4 regions of the Peribacillus sp. Hz7 genome follow, and region 2 is predicted to be linked to each of the others. Evidence: riboswitches for the same ligand, from Rfam matches in the RefSeq annotation. Region 2 holds a riboswitch; each other region holds the start of a gene.
What was found. Region 2 has a riboswitch for S-adenosylmethionine ahead of ACE199_RS10070 (methionine ABC transporter ATP-binding protein). Riboswitches for the same ligand answer to the same signal wherever they lie in the genome.
Positions count from the first base shown of each region.

Region 1 (4,238 bases), on a different contig from region 2:
ATCACTACGTTTTCTAATACTGTTCCAAAACGGATTGCATCAAAGATTTGTGGTTCTTTTTCACGAGAAAGGTTGATTGTTTTTGCATAGCAACCACCTTCAATATTGAATACACCATTTGAAGACCAGCCATGCTCGTCATCACCAATTAATTTACGGTTTGCATCTGCAGATAACGTTGTTTTACCTGTTCCTGATAGTCCGAAGAATAAAGCAACATCACCTTCACGACCTACGTTTGCTGAACAGTGCATAGAGAAAATATCTGATTCAGGAAGTAAGTAGTTCATGATAGAGAAGATAGATTTCTTCATTTCTCCAGCATATTCCGTTCCACCGATTAAAACTGTACGACGTTCGAATGAGATAATGATAAATGTTTCTGATTTTGTTCCATCAACAGCTGGATTCGCTTTAAAGTTAGGAGCAGAAAGAATTGTAAATTGAGAATCATGATTAGCTAATTCCTCTTCTGTAGGACGGATGAATAATTGATGTGCAAAAAGATTGTGCCAAGCATATTCATTCACAACTTGAATTGGAAGGCGAGATGATTGATCAGCACCTGCAAAACCTTTAAACACAAAAATTTCATCTTTTTCTTTTAAATACTCTGTTACTTTGTTGTATAATTTATTAAACGTCTCTTCAGAAATCGGCTGGTTAGAGTTCCAGTCTATTTTATCTTTTACGGAAGCCTCTTCCACGATATATTTATCTTTAGGTGAACGACCAGTGTATTTACCTGTTTCAGCTTTAATTGCTCCTGTTGCTGTTAATTCACCTTCGTTACGGCTTAATACTTTTTCTACTAACTGAGGTACAGAAAGTTGTATGTGAGCGTTTTTACCAGCTAATAATTGGTGTAACTCATTAGAAACATCCACAGAATTCATATATGAGATACCTTCCTTTGTTTTAAGTTTTTTAAATTACGATTAGTATAACACATTTATTTAATTAGTCTATACTAATTATTTTTTTTTGTGATTTTTTTTATATGGTCTCCTTAATCAAGTTTATCATTCGATTAAAAGGAAATATTTATCAACAAAGCAATGATAGGGTTGCATAACAGACTTGTCAACAATATTTTAAAAAATGTCATATAATAAAATCGATATGAGTATGATGAAACGTGTTCACTTTGTCAGTTGTCTAAAAAAGGATTATAGTACTCGACGTTTTCCAGTGTATAGAGTAGGTTTCTTTGCAAGCGTATGAGAAGGCACCTAACATGTTTCTTTTAATAGGAAAGAATTAAGAAAGAAATTTATTTAATATGACTTTAACTGGAAGGTACTAAAAGGTTTTTTATGCTATTCGTAACACTATGTTACAGTATCTCTTATTATGTATCGTTTGTCGATGTAATTAGGACCTTATAATCTAACGTTGGGTAGCTAAAAAATGTCATATCCTCTTATCCTAATCGTGCAAGGGGGAGTTGTTCATTATAAAAAGGCTATATTAATGATGCTGTTCACTTTTTGCTTGTTTCATTCAGACTAGCTGAAAGGTACGTGGAACTGTGATTTCATATAGACGATATAAAACATTGTACAAAAAAGTGTTGACAGCGTCCAACAGATTCCGTATCATTTTTAATTGTACGGATTCTCTTATCCCGAGTTGGTGGAGGGACAGGCCCTATGAAACCCAGCAACCTGCCATAGTGTGAACTTAAAGTGAAATGAAGGCTAAAAATAAGGCCGTTCATTTTTTAAGGAATCGTGGTGTTGGTGCTAACCTGAGCAAGGTAAACAACCCTTGAACGATAAGAGTGAAAGGATAGTTGACAGATAATAAACCTTTCCTCATTAGTTAGGAGAGGTTTTTTTGTATTTTGAAGAAGAATCAAAGTACAAGGGAAACATGAATTTCGATTAATCGAGATAAAAAGTCGTGTTTTTCTAAATATATTTGTCACTATGATGGAAGCTAATAAGGGAATGAGCTCCGTAAAAGACAGACTTTTGCCTATAATATAACTAACTTCCAAGGAGGAAATAAGATGTCAAAGAACCGTCGTCTATTTACTTCTGAATCTGTGACAGAGGGTCATCCAGATAAAATTTGCGATCAGATTTCAGATTCAATTCTTGATGCAATTCTAGAAAAAGATAAAAATGCTCGTGTTGCTTGTGAAACAAGTGTAACTACAGGGCTTGTACTTGTTGCAGGTGAGATTACGACATCTGCTTATGTAGATATTCCACGTATCGTTCGGGATACAATTGCTGGAATTGGTTACACTCGTGCAAAATATGGTTTCGATGCCGAAACATGTGCCGTACTAAGTTCAATTGATGAGCAATCAGCGGATATTGCTGCGGGAGTAAATCAAGCGCTTGAGGCTCGTGAAGGAACAATGACTGATGAGGAAATCGAAGCAATCGGTGCAGGAGACCAAGGTTTAATGTTTGGTTTTGCTTGCCGAGAAACAGAAGAATTAATGCCGCTTCCTATTTCTTTAGCACATAAACTTTCTCGTCGTTTAACAGAAGTTCGTAAAAACGGCACATTAGAATATTTACGTCCAGATGGGAAAACACAAGTAACTGTAGAATACGATGAAAACAATCAACCAGTTCGCGTAGATACAATTGTTATTTCTACTCAACATGACCCAGAAGCAACGCTTGAACAAATTCAAGCTGACTTAAAAGAACATGTCATTAAAGCAGTTGTACCAACTGAATTAATCGATGAAGCAACAAAGTATTTCATTAATCCAACAGGTCGTTTTGTAATCGGTGGACCTCAAGGGGATGCAGGTCTTACAGGTCGTAAAATCATCGTTGATACGTATGGTGGTTACGCTCGCCATGGCGGTGGAGCATTCTCTGGTAAAGATGCAACGAAAGTGGACCGTTCAGCGGCATATGCAGCTCGTTATGTAGCGAAAAACATTGTAGCTGCTGGTCTTGCTGATAAAGCGGAAGTACAGCTTGCTTATGCAATCGGTGTTGCTCAACCTGTATCAATTGCTGTAGATACATTTGGAACAGGCACAGTAAGCGAAGAGAAATTAGTGGAGCTTGTTCGCAATAATTTCGATCTTCGTCCAGCGGGTATCATTAAAATGCTTGATTTACGTCGTCCTATTTTCAAACAAACAGCTGCTTATGGACATTTTGGCCGTACAGATGTGGATCTTCCATGGGAGCGTACAGATAAAGCGGAAGCGTTAAAAGCACAAGCATAACTATGATAAGAAGAACTAACTTATTTGAGTTAGTTCTTTTTTTATTAGTCATGGAGCATATATATAGGTAAAAGTAAGCCCAAAATCATATATAATACAAATAGAACCTTTTCGACAAAATACCTAACTTGTAACGAGTTAGGCACTATATATGTATTCATATTTTAAGGGCAGTAAGGTCCTTATCTCAAGATTATGAGGAAATAATAAGGAAGGCAGGGGGGAGAAGGCTGCCGTATTGCTCCAATTGGTGAGATATAGTTGAACTAATCAGGTTTGTACGGTCACTTGATTAAAGCGAAGCGGAAATCTTAGTGACCGTAGAACGTGGCTAACTATCAATTGGGGGTGAAGGGAAGACCCAACTGTATAGAAGTTTCCTTTTATTTAATTCTCTCTGCGTGTTTGTATAATTGTCCTTTTTCAGCGTATTCTCGGATAATGCGTTCCACATCTTTACGATCTTCATCATTCAGCTCGCGCACGACTTTTGCTGGACGACCAAATGCGAGTGTATTTGGCGGAATCACCTTGCCTTGAGGAACGAGACTACCGGCCCCGATAAAGGCACCTTCACCAATTTCTGCTTTGTCTAGGACGATGGAGCCCATTCCGATTAGCGCACCTTTACGGATTTTACAGCTATGTAGAATAACTTGATGACCAATTGTTACCTCATCTTCAATAATCAGCGGGTTATTAGGACTTTGATGAAGTACACTATTATCTTGGATACTTACTTTTTTCCCGATAATCGTTGGGGCTACATCGCCACGAATGACGGAGTTAAACCAGATTGTTGTTTCTTCGCCAATTTTTACATCTCCAGTTACAACAGCATTTTCAGCAAGATAAGCACTTTCAGCAATTTCAGGAGTTTTTCCTTTAAAAGGATAAATAATCATTTTGTATCAATTCCTTTCCGTAACTAGTATTTTTCGGTATTATTTTAATATACCGTAAAAAGATATTACTCATTAATCATACGTGTACTGGTCCATTAGTTCTATTGTTTTTTTTACACAATTTT
Region 1 covers NZ_JBHHJV010000003.1:257,127-261,364, reverse strand. The annotation lists gene pckA (phosphoenolpyruvate carboxykinase (ATP)) at 1-896, opposite strand, end outside; SAM riboswitch class I at 1,620-1,784, shown strand; gene metK (methionine adenosyltransferase) at 2,015-3,208, shown strand; gene ACE199_RS07210 (gamma carbonic anhydrase) at 3,592-4,110, opposite strand.
Region 1: it holds a riboswitch for S-adenosylmethionine, as region 2 does, so the genes downstream of both, metK (methionine adenosyltransferase) here and ACE199_RS10070 (methionine ABC transporter ATP-binding protein) in region 2, are expected to answer to the same signal.

Region 2 (4,238 bases):
CCTCAAGTGGAATGGCTGCTATTACATTAGCGATTTTGAATATTGCTGGTGCAGGCGATGAAATTATCTCTTCTTCAACTATTTATGGCGGAACATACAATTTATTTGCTAATACACTTCCTAAATACGGAATCAAAGTGAAGTTTGTTGAGCCAAATGATTTAGAGAAATTTAAAGAATCGATTACACCTAGAACAAAGGCGATTTATGGAGAAACAATTGGAAATCCAAGCCTAAATGTATTAGATATTGAAGCACTTGCTGACATTGCACATGAAGCAGGGATTCCACTAATTGTTGATAATACATTTGCGACTCCGTACTTATGCCGACCAATTGAATTTGGAGCAGATATTGTTGTGCATTCTGCAACAAAATGGTTACTAGGAAATGGAACAACGATGGGTGGAATCATTGTAGATGGAGGTAAGTTTGATTGGAATTCACCGAACTTCCCTGGATTTACGGAGCCAGATCCAAGTTATGATCATTTAGTATTTGCCGAGGCACTTGGACAGGCTGCATTTATTGTGAAAGCTCGTGTTCAATTGCTTCGTGATATTGGTGCAACGTTAAGTGCACAAAGTGCCTTTCAATTTACATTAGGACTTGAAACGTTACATGTACGAATGAAAGAGCATCTTGCTAATACAAAAGTGATTATTGACTATTTAGAACAACATCCGGCCGTTGAGTGGATTTCATATCCAGGTAAGGAAGACCATCCGGACAAAGCATTAGCTGATAAATATTTGCCTAAAGGGGCAGGTTCGATTATTACATTTGGTATTAAAGGTGGCCGAGAAGCTGGAGCGGCATTAATTAATTCCGTTCAACTATGGTCACATGTTGCGAATGTTGGAGATGCGAAGAGCTTAATTATCCATCCAGCTAGTACAACACATCAACAATTGAGCGATGCTGACTTACTGAAAGCAGGCGTAAGCGCAGACTTAGTTCGTTTATCTGTCGGCATTGAAAATGTAGAAGATTTAATTGATGATTTGAATCAAGCAATTGAAAAAGCGACAGCTGCGGCAACGAAAGAAGTTGAATAAAACAGAATAGTCGGAAATTATTGACTTTTCTAAGACAATTGCACTCCCTATATATCTGTGATAAAATCACAAACATAATTATATATGAACTTAATCTATGTACGATTTAATTATATAGGATGTTACTCTTATCAAGAGCGGTGGAGGGATTGTGCCCGATGAAGCCCGGCAACCGGCAAAGCACTCGCTTTGAAAAGGTGCCAATTCACACAAAGTGTTACGCTTTGAAAGATGAGAGGAAGGATTAGTTTTTCCTGCCTCTCTGCTCATGTAGAGAGGTTTTTCTATTAAGGGTATATAAATCACTACATAGGAGAGTTTACTATCTTAATAGGTTTTATCTATTTTAGCGGGATGAACAGTCTCTATATTGTCGGGAGTGACAACTCGTTAAAGCAACTACCTTCAATGATATAGTTCGTTGATTGGATATAGAGGTGAGTGCAGTGATTTCTTTGTCAAAAGTCAACAAGTATTTCCGCTCAGGGACTGCGAAAAATGAGACCATTAAAGCGGTTAATAATGTGAATTTAACGATAAACAAGAGTGAAATTTTCGGTATAATTGGCTATAGCGGGGCTGGGAAAAGTACCCTGATCCGAATGTTAAATGGCCTAGAAACTCCTACAGAAGGTTCGGTTGTTGTAGCTGGTAAGGAAATTTCTAAAATTAAAGGTGCTGAGCTTCGCAAAGCACGCCAAGAGATTAGTATGATTTTCCAGCATTTTAATTTATTATGGTCAAGAACAGTTCAAGAAAATATTGCCTTTCCGCTTGAAATTGCGGGTGTTCCAGCTAAAAAACGAGCAGAACGTGTAAATGAGCTGATTAAGCTTGTTGGGTTAGAAGGTCGTGAAAAAGCCTATCCTTCTCAACTAAGCGGTGGACAAAAGCAACGAGTCGGCATTGCGCGAGCGCTTGCAAATAATCCGAAAGTGTTGTTATGTGATGAGGCGACTTCAGCTTTAGATCCTCAGACGACGGACTCCATTTTAGATTTACTTGTCGATATTAATCAGCGTTTAGGGTTAACGATTGTACTGATTACACATGAAATGCACGTCATTCGTAAAATTTGCCATCGTGTCGCTGTAATGGAAAGTGGACAAGTTGTCGAGCAAGGTCCAGTCCTTGAAGTATTTAAAAACCCAACGGCTCCGATTACAAAGCGTTTTGTTCAGCAAGTAACAGAGCCAGAGGAAACAAAAGAAACGATCGAGAACTTGCTAGAACGTTTCCCAAAAGGAAAAGTCATTCAACTTACTTTCGTTGGGGAAGATGTAGAAAGTCCTCTTATTACAAAGTTAGTTCGTAATTTTGAATTAGATGTTAATATTGTCCAAGGGAAAATTTCGCAAACGCGAAATGGCTCTTATGGAACACTATTTATTCATATTGATGGAAGTCATGAGGAAATTCTTCGCGCTATTCAATTTATAGAAGAGCAGCAAGTAGGCGTGGAGGTGATGACGCATGCTTGAAGAATTATTGCCGAATATAAATTGGGAAACGATGATTGAAGCAACAAATGAAACGTTATATATGACAGCGATTTCTGTTGCGGCCACTTTCTTTTTAGGGATTATACTTGGACTAGTTTTGTTCCTAACAGGGAAGGATAATTTATGGGAAAACCGATTCATCAATTGGATTATCAGTGCTTTTGTTAATATTTTTCGGTCTATCCCGTTCTTAATTTTAATTGTGTTATTGATTCCATTTACGAAAGCGATTGTCGGAACGATGATTGGAGAAAATGCAGCATTACCTGCACTTATCATTGGTGCTGCACCGTTTTATGCACGAATGGTTGAAATTGGTCTTCGTGAAATTGATAAAGGGGTTATTGAAGCGGCAAGATCGATGGGAGCCAAAACGAGTACAATTATATGGAAAGTATTGCTTCCAGAATCTATGCCAGCCCTTATTTCCGGAATTACTGTTACATCAATTGCTTTAGTCGGTTATACGGCAATGGCTGGAGTAATTGGGGCTGGAGGACTTGGAAATTTAGCTTATCTAGAAGGGTTCCAGCGTAGTCAAAATGACGTAACACTAGTAGCAACGATCATTATTTTAATAATTGTCTTCATTATTCAAATGATTGGAGACTTTATTACATCAAAATTAGATAAAAGATAAGAGGGGATGAACAGAATGAAAAAGTTTTTAGGGTTTGCTTTAATTTTAGTTTTATCAATCGCCCTAGCTGCTTGCGGCAATGACAACAAAGATAATCAAGACGAAAAAGCCGCAGATAATGCAGAAGGAAACACAACGCTAAAAGTTGGCGCATCTAATACGCCGCATGCTGTTATTCTTGAAGAAGCAAAGCCGCTTCTTAAAGAAAAAGGTATTGATTTAGAAATCGTTCCATTCCAAGATTATGTATTACCGAACAAAACATTAGCAGAGGGAGAATTGGATGCTAACTATTTCCAACACATTCCTTACTTAGAATCGCAAATTGCTGAAAATGGTTATGATTTTGTGAATGCGGGTGGTATTCATATTGAACCAATCGCGATTTATTCTAAAAAATACAAAAGCTTAGATGAGCTTCCAGAAGGTGCAACACTTATTATGAGCAGCTCAGTAGCTGACCATGGTCGTGCGCTTTCTTTACTTGAAGAAAACGGTTTAATCACTTTAAAAGAAGGTATTGATAAAACAAAAGCAACAGTTGAAGATATTGTAGAGAACAAACGTGATATTAAATTTGAAGCGAAATACGAAGCTGCTCTTCTTCCAGAAATTTATGCAAATGGAGAAGGCGACGCTGTATTAATCAATTCTAACTACGCTATTGATGCGGGTTTAAATCCTGTTGAGGATTCAATTGCTATTGAAGATTCAAAATCACCGTATGTAAACGTTATTGCAGTGAATAAGAAAGATGAAAACAACGAAGCGATTAAAACATTAGTAGAAGTGTTACGCTCAAAAGAAATTCAAGATTTCATCACGAAAGAATTTAAGGGTGCGGTTGTACCTGTAAGTGAATAAGTGATGAAGAGAGACGACTTGTTAATAGGCAAGTCGTCTTTTTCAAGTGTTTCTAGGGTGGATAAAAGTCAAGAAGTACTATTTTACTCTGATTAAATGAAAAAGGTCTTTCAACGATAAGTCTTGAAGGGTAAAATGATAAGTGTTGAGTTTACATACATATGGGAATACTAT
Region 2 covers NZ_JBHHJV010000005.1:246,377-250,614, forward strand. The annotation lists gene ACE199_RS10065 (O-acetylhomoserine aminocarboxypropyltransferase/cysteine synthase family protein) at 1-1,058, shown strand, start outside; SAM riboswitch class I at 1,184-1,296, shown strand; gene ACE199_RS10070 (methionine ABC transporter ATP-binding protein) at 1,505-2,539, shown strand; gene ACE199_RS10075 (methionine ABC transporter permease) at 2,532-3,200, shown strand; gene ACE199_RS10080 (MetQ/NlpA family ABC transporter substrate-binding protein) at 3,216-4,064, shown strand.

Region 3 (4,238 bases), on a different contig from region 2:
TCTACTTTATATCCGGCTTTTTCAAGTGATGGTTGAATCGCTTTTTTAACCATGTCAGCAAAAGGACCACTTGTTGCACCAATTTTAAGTTCTTTTTTCTCTTCAGTTGTGTTTGAAGCCGTATCTTTTTCTTCGTCTTTGTTATTGCCGCAAGCTGCTAAAGCAAGGGCAAGAACAAGAACGAGTAATAAGGATGCCCATTTTTTCATCTTGTAAATCCTCCTAAATATTGAATAATGTATTAAAACTTTCTATGAAGAAAGCAATAATTGTGCTTATCGTTTATCAACTAAATAAGAAAGCTTGTCCCCGATAATTTGAATGATTTGAACAAGGCAAATGAGAACAATAATCGTCAGAATCATAACGGTATTGTCGTAGCGGTAGTACCCGAAGCGGATGGCTAAATCGCCGATTCCTCCGCCGCCAATCGTCCCTGCCATAGCTGAGAACCCAATGAGTGAAATCGTTGTTAAGGTCAGACCTTGAATGATGCCTGGTTTTGCTTCAGCGAGCAGGACATCTTTAATGATCATCCATGGTGAAGCGCCAACGGCAATCGCCGCCTCAATAATGCCTTTATCAATTTCACGTAAAGAGGTTTCAACGATTCGAGCGAAAAACGGAATCGCTGCTACGGATAATGAAACAGAGGCAGCGATTGGTCCAATCGTTGTTCCTGTTATTAAGTTAGTGAAAGGAAGCAATGCTACTAATAGAATGATATATGGAATAGATCGTACAAGGTTTACGATGAATCCAAGCAGACTATTGATAAACGCATTTTCAAAAAATAAATTTTTTGCTGTTATAAAGAGTAAAACTCCAAGCGGTAAACCGAGAAACAGGGCGATGATAAGCGAGATGCCAACCATATACACCGTTTCTAGGAATGCTTTATTAAGATCGGGAAGTATAGCTGTAATCGATTCAAGCATGATGTATCACCTCCACATAGCTAGTTCGTTTGTTGATATAGTCTAAAGCCGCTTGAATGTCATTAGTGTTCCCGGTTAATTCAACAATAAGTATGCCTAAAGGAATGTTTTGGATATATTCGATTTTTCCGTGCAAAATATTGGCTTTTACAGGATGTTCTTGTAATAAGTCTGAAAGAATGGCCTCACTAGCGAGCTGTCCTTCAAATTTAATTTTGATAATGCTTCCTTTACTTTCCGTAATTAAATGAGAAGGAAGTTCAAAATCTAAGACGCTTTCGATAAATTGTTTCGTTAATGCTTGTTTAGGTTGAGCGAACACACCGTATACATCGCCTTCTTCAATTATGCGCCCATCTTGCATAACGGCTACCCGATGACAAAGTTCTTTTACAACCTCCATTTCATGGGTAATTAAGACGATTGTAATTCCGAACTCTTTATTAATTTTTTTCAGTAATTGTAAAATGGCTTTTGTTGTTGTTGGGTCAAGGGCAGATGTTGCCTCATCACATAAAAGAACGGTAGGATTGTTTGCTAATGCACGGGCAATTCCAACACGTTGTTTTTGTCCACCGCTTAATTGAGCAGGGTATACATCTTTTTTATCACTAAGACCAACGATTTCGAGTAATTCAAGCACACGTTTGCGAATGGCTTCAGGCGATTGATGTGCAGCTTTTAAGGCGAAAGCAACATTATCAAACACTGTTTTCGAACTGATGAGTGAAAAGTGCTGAAAAATCATTCCGATTTTCAGTCGTTGTTTTCGTAATGCTTGACCCGATAATTTCGTTAAATCAACACCATCAATAATTACTTGGCCTTTTGTCGGACGTTCTAATAAATTAATCGAACGAATTAAGGAGCTTTTACCAGCACCGCTATATCCAACAATTCCAAAAATTTCTCCTTTTTGAATCGTCAAGGATACATCATCAACTCCGACAACTCGACTTTTCTTCGTGATGTATTCCTTTCGTAACGATCGAATTTCAATCATGGACGTTCCCCCCTAAAAAAGCCTCTTTCTGAGTGAAAGAGGCGACATAATCTATATCACGACTTATCTTCCAGAATTGTATCTCTGCAGGAAGTAGCACCGTTCCTAAATAGGAGGTTGCCGGACGTCATTGGGCCTGATCCCTCGGTCACTCTTGATAAGTATTTATTATTTTGAGATATTTTAGAATATTTATATTAGAATATTATTTGTTATAGTTTGAAAAGTCAATATATTTTTTCAGTGAATAATGTAATAATATTCAAAAATCCTTGTATATTATTACATTATAGGATTTAACTTACTCTTTCTATCTGAAAATTGTTAGTTGAAGCTTAGGTGTATTTGTTATTTTTAGATAAGAAATAGATCTGTGATTTTGATGAATTTATTATTAGTTATGGAAGTGTGCCTTTCCATTCTTAATATTTTCCATATATTCCTTGTAAGTGTTATGTGTCTTATATACAGTTAATAGTAATAAGGCTTCATCTGATAGACATCAATAAAAACGAATGGGGGATAAGGATATAGAAAGGAAACGGGTAGGAGATGTAGAATGGGTACATGGAAAAGTAGAATCTGCGCAATCTAAGATGGGTGTAAATGTCTTTGTAACAGATGGTCTAATGATTGATACAGGGTCAGAGTCTTTACTGTCTGACTTGATTCCTTTTTTTCAGTCGGTCGATTTTGATCAAGTAGTGCTTACGCATTATCACGAAGATCATACAGGTGGTTGCGCTTGGATTCAAAAACATAAACAAGTACCATTATTTATTCATTCGATGTCGCTTGATGTTTGTTCAAAACAGGGAGAATATCCGGATTATCGTAAACGGATTTGGGGAGTGCGAGAAGGGTTTCAAGCACGCCCAATTGGAGAAACGATACAATCTCATCATCATACATGGAAGGCTATTTTTACACCGGGACATGCAAGGGATCATATGTCTTATTTGAATCAAAGCAACGGTGTACTTTTCTCAGGAGACTTATTTGTTACGCCAAAAACAAAAGTGATTTTGCAGGAGGAGTCTATTCCGACAATTATACATTCTATTAAGAAGGTATTGCGATATGATTTTCAAGAAGTTTTCTGTTGTCATGCAGGCTATCTTCCAAATGGAAGGGAACTATTTCAAGTTAAGCTTGACTATTTAGAAAATTTACAGGGAGAAATTATTCGACTGCATCAACAAGGGTTAACCGTTGAGGAGATTCAACAGAAGGTTTTCCCGAAGCAGTATCCGATTATAGAGTACTCGGACTATGAATGGGATTCGAAACATATTATTACGTCCATTCTTAGAAAGGCGCAATTCACTAGTGTAAGATGAATAGGTAGTAAATAAATGTGAGCTGACCTTATAGGGCCAGCTCACATTTAATTAATCTAAACTATTTACATTAGGAGGCGCTTCATCATAGAATTCATGAGCTTCTTCGATGTTTTGGTTATTACCTGATGTATAGACATTTCCTCCAGCCATTCCTTCATTGATAATACGGTCAACGTCTAAATAAACAGAGTCCTTTTTATCGTATTCTGAATCTTTCAAAAACGTATATTTTTCTTTGTCGTCCAAAATAATTCCCTCCTTAGCTTCTGTATTTTGCAACATACAGTGCTATCTTTAATTCAACTAGCCATCAGGGCAATGAAATACTGACGGAAGTTGTCATTATAGTTTGAGCAAGGAAGGGTCTTTTTTATTCAGCGTATATTTATAACGCAGAGGACCAGTTGTATCACTCATATACATGAAATAGCATGAGCTCATGTATAGCTTGTTTTAATTCAGCTTCTAAATTATCCGAAGGCTGTATGTTCTTCCATTCAATTTGTCCATCTTTATGGTAAATGGCTTGATAATGTTGTTTGTTTACATAAAAAGAAATTTTCCAGCCAGGTAAAGTATTGTCTTTGAACAACGGTTTCCATTGAAAATGAGTAATCATGAAAAAACCTCCTCTATAGCTATTTCCATTTGTTTCATTATACTGGAAAAAAGAATAGAAGAGGTTATTTTTTATCATCATTTGGGTATTTTAATTCAATAAATAAATTTTTTAATTGATGCAGTCGAGTTGTTTCAATATCGGTTTCATCGAATTGCATCGGTTTTGAATTAACTTCATAAATAAAGAGCTCTCCTGCTTCATTTTCACCAAGATCAATTGAAAATTCACCGATAAAGCCTAATTGATTAGATAGAACGGCACCGCAAGTTTGAGCAATTTCTGTTAATTGTTGATCTAAAGCTGGTGTTGTCACTTCATCGTAAGGAATGATT
Region 3 covers NZ_JBHHJV010000004.1:228,700-232,937, reverse strand. The annotation lists gene ACE199_RS08695 (MetQ/NlpA family ABC transporter substrate-binding protein) at 1-209, opposite strand, end outside; gene ACE199_RS08690 (methionine ABC transporter permease) at 276-938, opposite strand; gene ACE199_RS08685 (methionine ABC transporter ATP-binding protein) at 931-1,941, opposite strand; SAM riboswitch class I at 2,002-2,105, opposite strand; gene ACE199_RS08680 (MBL fold metallo-hydrolase) at 2,457-3,281, shown strand; gene ACE199_RS08675 (hypothetical protein) at 3,333-3,530, opposite strand; gene ACE199_RS08670 (YheE family protein) at 3,694-3,903, opposite strand; gene ACE199_RS08665 (YheC/YheD family endospore coat-associated protein) at 3,968-4,238, opposite strand, start outside.
Region 3: it holds a riboswitch for S-adenosylmethionine, as region 2 does, so the genes downstream of both, ACE199_RS08685 (methionine ABC transporter ATP-binding protein) here and ACE199_RS10070 (methionine ABC transporter ATP-binding protein) in region 2, are expected to answer to the same signal.

Region 4 (4,238 bases), on a different contig from region 2:
CACAAATTTGTTTAATATCGGTTACTTTAAGAGTTGGGTTTGATGGTGTTTCCATATAAATAGCTTTCGTATTCGGTCGAACCGCTGCTTTCACGCTTTCAAAATCTGTCATGTCGACAAATGTATGGTCAATGTTAAAGCGGTTTAATACAGTTGTGACCATTCGGAATGTTCCACCGTATACATCTTCTGTAACGACGATATGGTCACCTGCTGATAATAATAGGAAGGATGTTGAGATGGCCGCCATTCCTGATGCGAAAGCGAAACCATGTGTTCCCTCTTCTAGTTCAGCAATAATCGTTTCTAATGCTTCACGAGTTGGATTTAGACTGCGGCTATAATCGTATTTACCAAATTGATCAACATCAAATTGATGGAACGTAGATGCGTGCTGAATCGGAACGCTAACGGCACCAGTTGATGGGTCTACTTTATGTTCATTATGAAGCAAACGTGTTTCAAAGCTAAATTGTTCCCCGTTTTTCATTATAATACCTCCTGTTTTACACGAGCAAAAGCTTGTTCTAGGTCTTGAGTTAAATCGTTATAATCTTCAATGCCAACAGAGAAACGCAGCAGTCGATTACATACGCCAGTTGCAAGTCGCGTTTCTAACGGAATATCAGCATGTGTTTGCGTTGCAGGGTACGTAATGAAGCTTTCGACTCCGCCAAGGCTTTCAGCGAAACAAATTAATTGTAAAGATTGTAAGAATGGATTAACGGCTTTTTCATCGATAATGCGGAAGGAAAGCATGCCGCCTTTTCCTGGATAAAGTACATCTGTAACGCATTCATGATTTGTTAAATATTCAGCAAGTGCTTTAGCATTTTGTTCATGTTGTTTCATGCGCAGAGCTAAAGTCTTCATTCCGCGCATAAGAAGCCAAGAGTCGAATGGGCTCAATACAGCGCCATATCCATTATGGTGGAACGCTAACGCGTCACATAATTCTGTTCCTTTTGCGACAATCAATCCAGCTAGTACATCATTATGCCCGCCCAAATATTTCGTTGCACTGTGAATGACAATATCAGCACCTTCTAAAATTGGCTGTTGAAGGAGTGGGGTATAGAATGTGTTATCCACAATTAATATTAAGTTATATTTCTTAGCAATGTCGGCAACAGCTCGAATATCTGTTTCCTGCATAAGGGGATTTGTTGGGGTTTCTAGAAAGATGGCTTTTGTTTGCGGAGTAATTGCATCTTCAATTTCACTCAAACAACAAGTATCTACATATTTACAGCCTAAGCCCCATTTTTTAAACCCTTGTTCTAAAAGGCGGTACGTTCCACCGTATAAATCGCCGCTAACAATCCATTCATCGCCTGATTCAAATAAAGCTAAGATTGTCGCAATGGCTGCCATGCCTGAACTGCAAGCAAAGCCTCGATCGCCGGATTCAAGATCAGCGATTGCTTGTTCAAGAATTTGGCGAGTGGGATTTCCAGTACGAGTATAGTCAAATCCAGTCGATTGCCCAATTCCTTCATGTCGATAAGCAGTTGAGAAATAGACAGGAGGGTTGACTGTTCCTGTAGTTGTTTCGCTTCTATTTCCAATTTGAGCAAGATATGTTTCCTTTTTATACATCACCATCACGGCTCCTTTAAAGATACGAAATAAAAAAAAGTCTTCTTTAAGAAGAAGACTTTAATTTGAGTAAGTTGAGTCATTCTTCTTATCTGCCAAGTTACAGGAACTTGAGGAATTAGCACCTTTTCATTGATCATGGGTCAATGAAGGTTGCTGAGGTGTCAACGGGCCATTCCCTCGACCTCTCTGGATAAGAGTTGAAATAATTTGTTTTTTTTGAATTTACTATACATTTTTCTTAATGTCAATACCAATGGAAGATTTGTTCGATGATATCGTTAATCTTTATATTGTCTATTTTGTTTACAGACATACATAAACTAATGAATTTTTTCGTATAACGTACGAAAATAAGCTATTTTTTTGCTATATACATGGAAAACTTGTACAATGTAAATGAGAATCAATATCAATGAATGGCATGTGGTCTATTAAGAGAAACTAATTAACGGACTATATGATTTTATATGTAAATGGGAGGCAAGGAATAATGGAATTTAGAATTGAAAGTGACACGATGGGTGAGGTAAAGGTCCCTGCAGATAAATATTGGGGAGCTCAAACAGAGAGAAGTCGCAATAATTTTAAAATTGGTAAGGAAAAGATGCCAATTGAATTAATTCGGGCATTCGCTTATGTAAAACAAGCAGCAGCTAAAGTAAATCATAAGCTTGGAGATTTATCAGAAGCGAAGAAAAATGCTATTATAACGATTTGTAGAGAAATTTTGGATGGAACGCTTGATGAGCACTTTCCGCTTGTTGTTTGGCAAACGGGTAGTGGGACGCAAAGTAATATGAATGTCAATGAGGTTATTGCTAATAAAGGTAATAAGTGGTTGGAGGAGATTGGAGAATCGGAAAGACTTCATCCAAATGATGATGTAAATAAGGCACAAAGTTCGAACGATACGTTTCCAACGGCGATGCATATTGCTGCCTATATGGAAGTAGTCAATCAACTAATTCCAGCTATTAAAGTACTGCGTGATACGTTTAAAGAGAAGGAAAAAGAATTTTGGGATGTAGTGAAGATTGGTCGAACACATCTTCAAGATGCGACACCTCTTACATTAGGTCAAGAAATATCTGGATGGAGAGCGATGTTAGATAAGAGTTTAGCTATGGTAGAAGAGAGCAGTCAAAAATTATTGAACTTAGCTCTTGGTGGGACAGCGGTAGGAACAGGGATTAATACAGACCCTGAATTTCCAGAGGAATCAGCGAAACAAATTGCTGAGGATACGGGACATCCGTTCCAAACATCTGATAATAAATTTCATGCGCTGACAAGTCATGATGAAATGGTCTACGTCCACGGTGCGTTAAAAGCACTAGCTGCTGACTTAATGAAAATTGCTAATGATATTAGATGGTTAGCAAGTGGTCCAAGAAGCGGTATTGGCGAAATTGCGATTCCAGAAAATGAACCAGGAAGTTCTATTATGCCAGGTAAGGTAAATCCGACTCAAAGTGAAGCCTTAACGATGATTGCGACTCAAATCGTTGGAAATGATGCGACCATTGGATTTGCAGCCAGCCAAGGTAATTTCGAGCTAAATGTCTTTAAACCGGTTATTATTTATAATTTTTTACAATCGGTTAAATTATTAACAGAGGGAATTCTTTCTTTCAATAACAACTGTGCGGTTGGAATTACAGCGAATGAAGAAGCTATTAAACAAAATGTAGAACGATCTCTTATGCTTGTTACGGCGCTTAATCCATACATTGGTTATGAAAGAGCGGCGAAAATTGCGAAACACGCATTTAAGGAGAATTCTACTTTGAAAGAAGCAGCCCTTCAACTTGGTTATTTAACAGAAGAAGAGTTCGATAAATGGGTCGTCCCAGCTAATATGGTGAATAAATAAGAAAGTTTAATGTACCCTTTCGCATGATTGTGAAAGGGTACATTTGTCATGGTCTCAGAAATATGCACATGTACACTTAATATGCGAAGAAAATAAAGTAGAAATTAATGAATGATCGTAATGGAGATAACATCTATGAGGAATCAATCTATTTTTGAAGAAAAGTGATGGATTTCCCCATTCAGTACTGAATGGGCAAGTTCCATACTTCATAATTCATGGGATAATCTAAGCTTAAGACAAACAGGTGGTAATGCTTGTTGAAAGGACATCCAATGAAGGGATGCCTTTCTAAATGATGGTTTTAATTAAAAGGGAGGGTGTATTGGTGGACATTTTCAATTGGATTTGTGACGATTAAACGGTTACCAGAAAAGCTCCAATTCGCCAAATCATAGCAAAGGTATCTAGTTGGGATTTCATCATCATCTACTTCAATTGTTTTTAGACGAAGAAGCTCGCCTTCAAATGGCCGAAGTCTTTCTAATTCTTCTTCTAAGTTTATTGCTACTTCAAAACTAGGAGTCGTTTTCTGAATACCGTTACTCTCGAAGAGGACCTCTACTTGTTTCCACTCTACTGGATTAGAATCCGTCTTTTTTTCGAATAAATATACATCAGCAAACTGCATATTATCACTCCCTTTCTATATTATTCCAATTATAACATATACAGATAAAATAAAAAATACAAAAATACCTAAAAAGTTAAAATTTTACAGAAAATTCACAATTGTACGTTGTTTTTATCAGGTGAATAAATG
Region 4 covers NZ_JBHHJV010000004.1:235,281-239,518, reverse strand. The annotation lists gene metC (cystathionine beta-lyase) at 1-490, opposite strand, end outside; gene ACE199_RS08715 (methionine biosynthesis PLP-dependent protein) at 490-1,599, opposite strand; SAM riboswitch class I at 1,685-1,799, opposite strand; gene fumC (class II fumarate hydratase) at 2,093-3,475, shown strand; gene ACE199_RS08705 (hypothetical protein) at 3,780-4,106, opposite strand.
Region 4: it holds a riboswitch for S-adenosylmethionine, as region 2 does, so the genes downstream of both, ACE199_RS08715 (methionine biosynthesis PLP-dependent protein) here and ACE199_RS10070 (methionine ABC transporter ATP-binding protein) in region 2, are expected to answer to the same signal.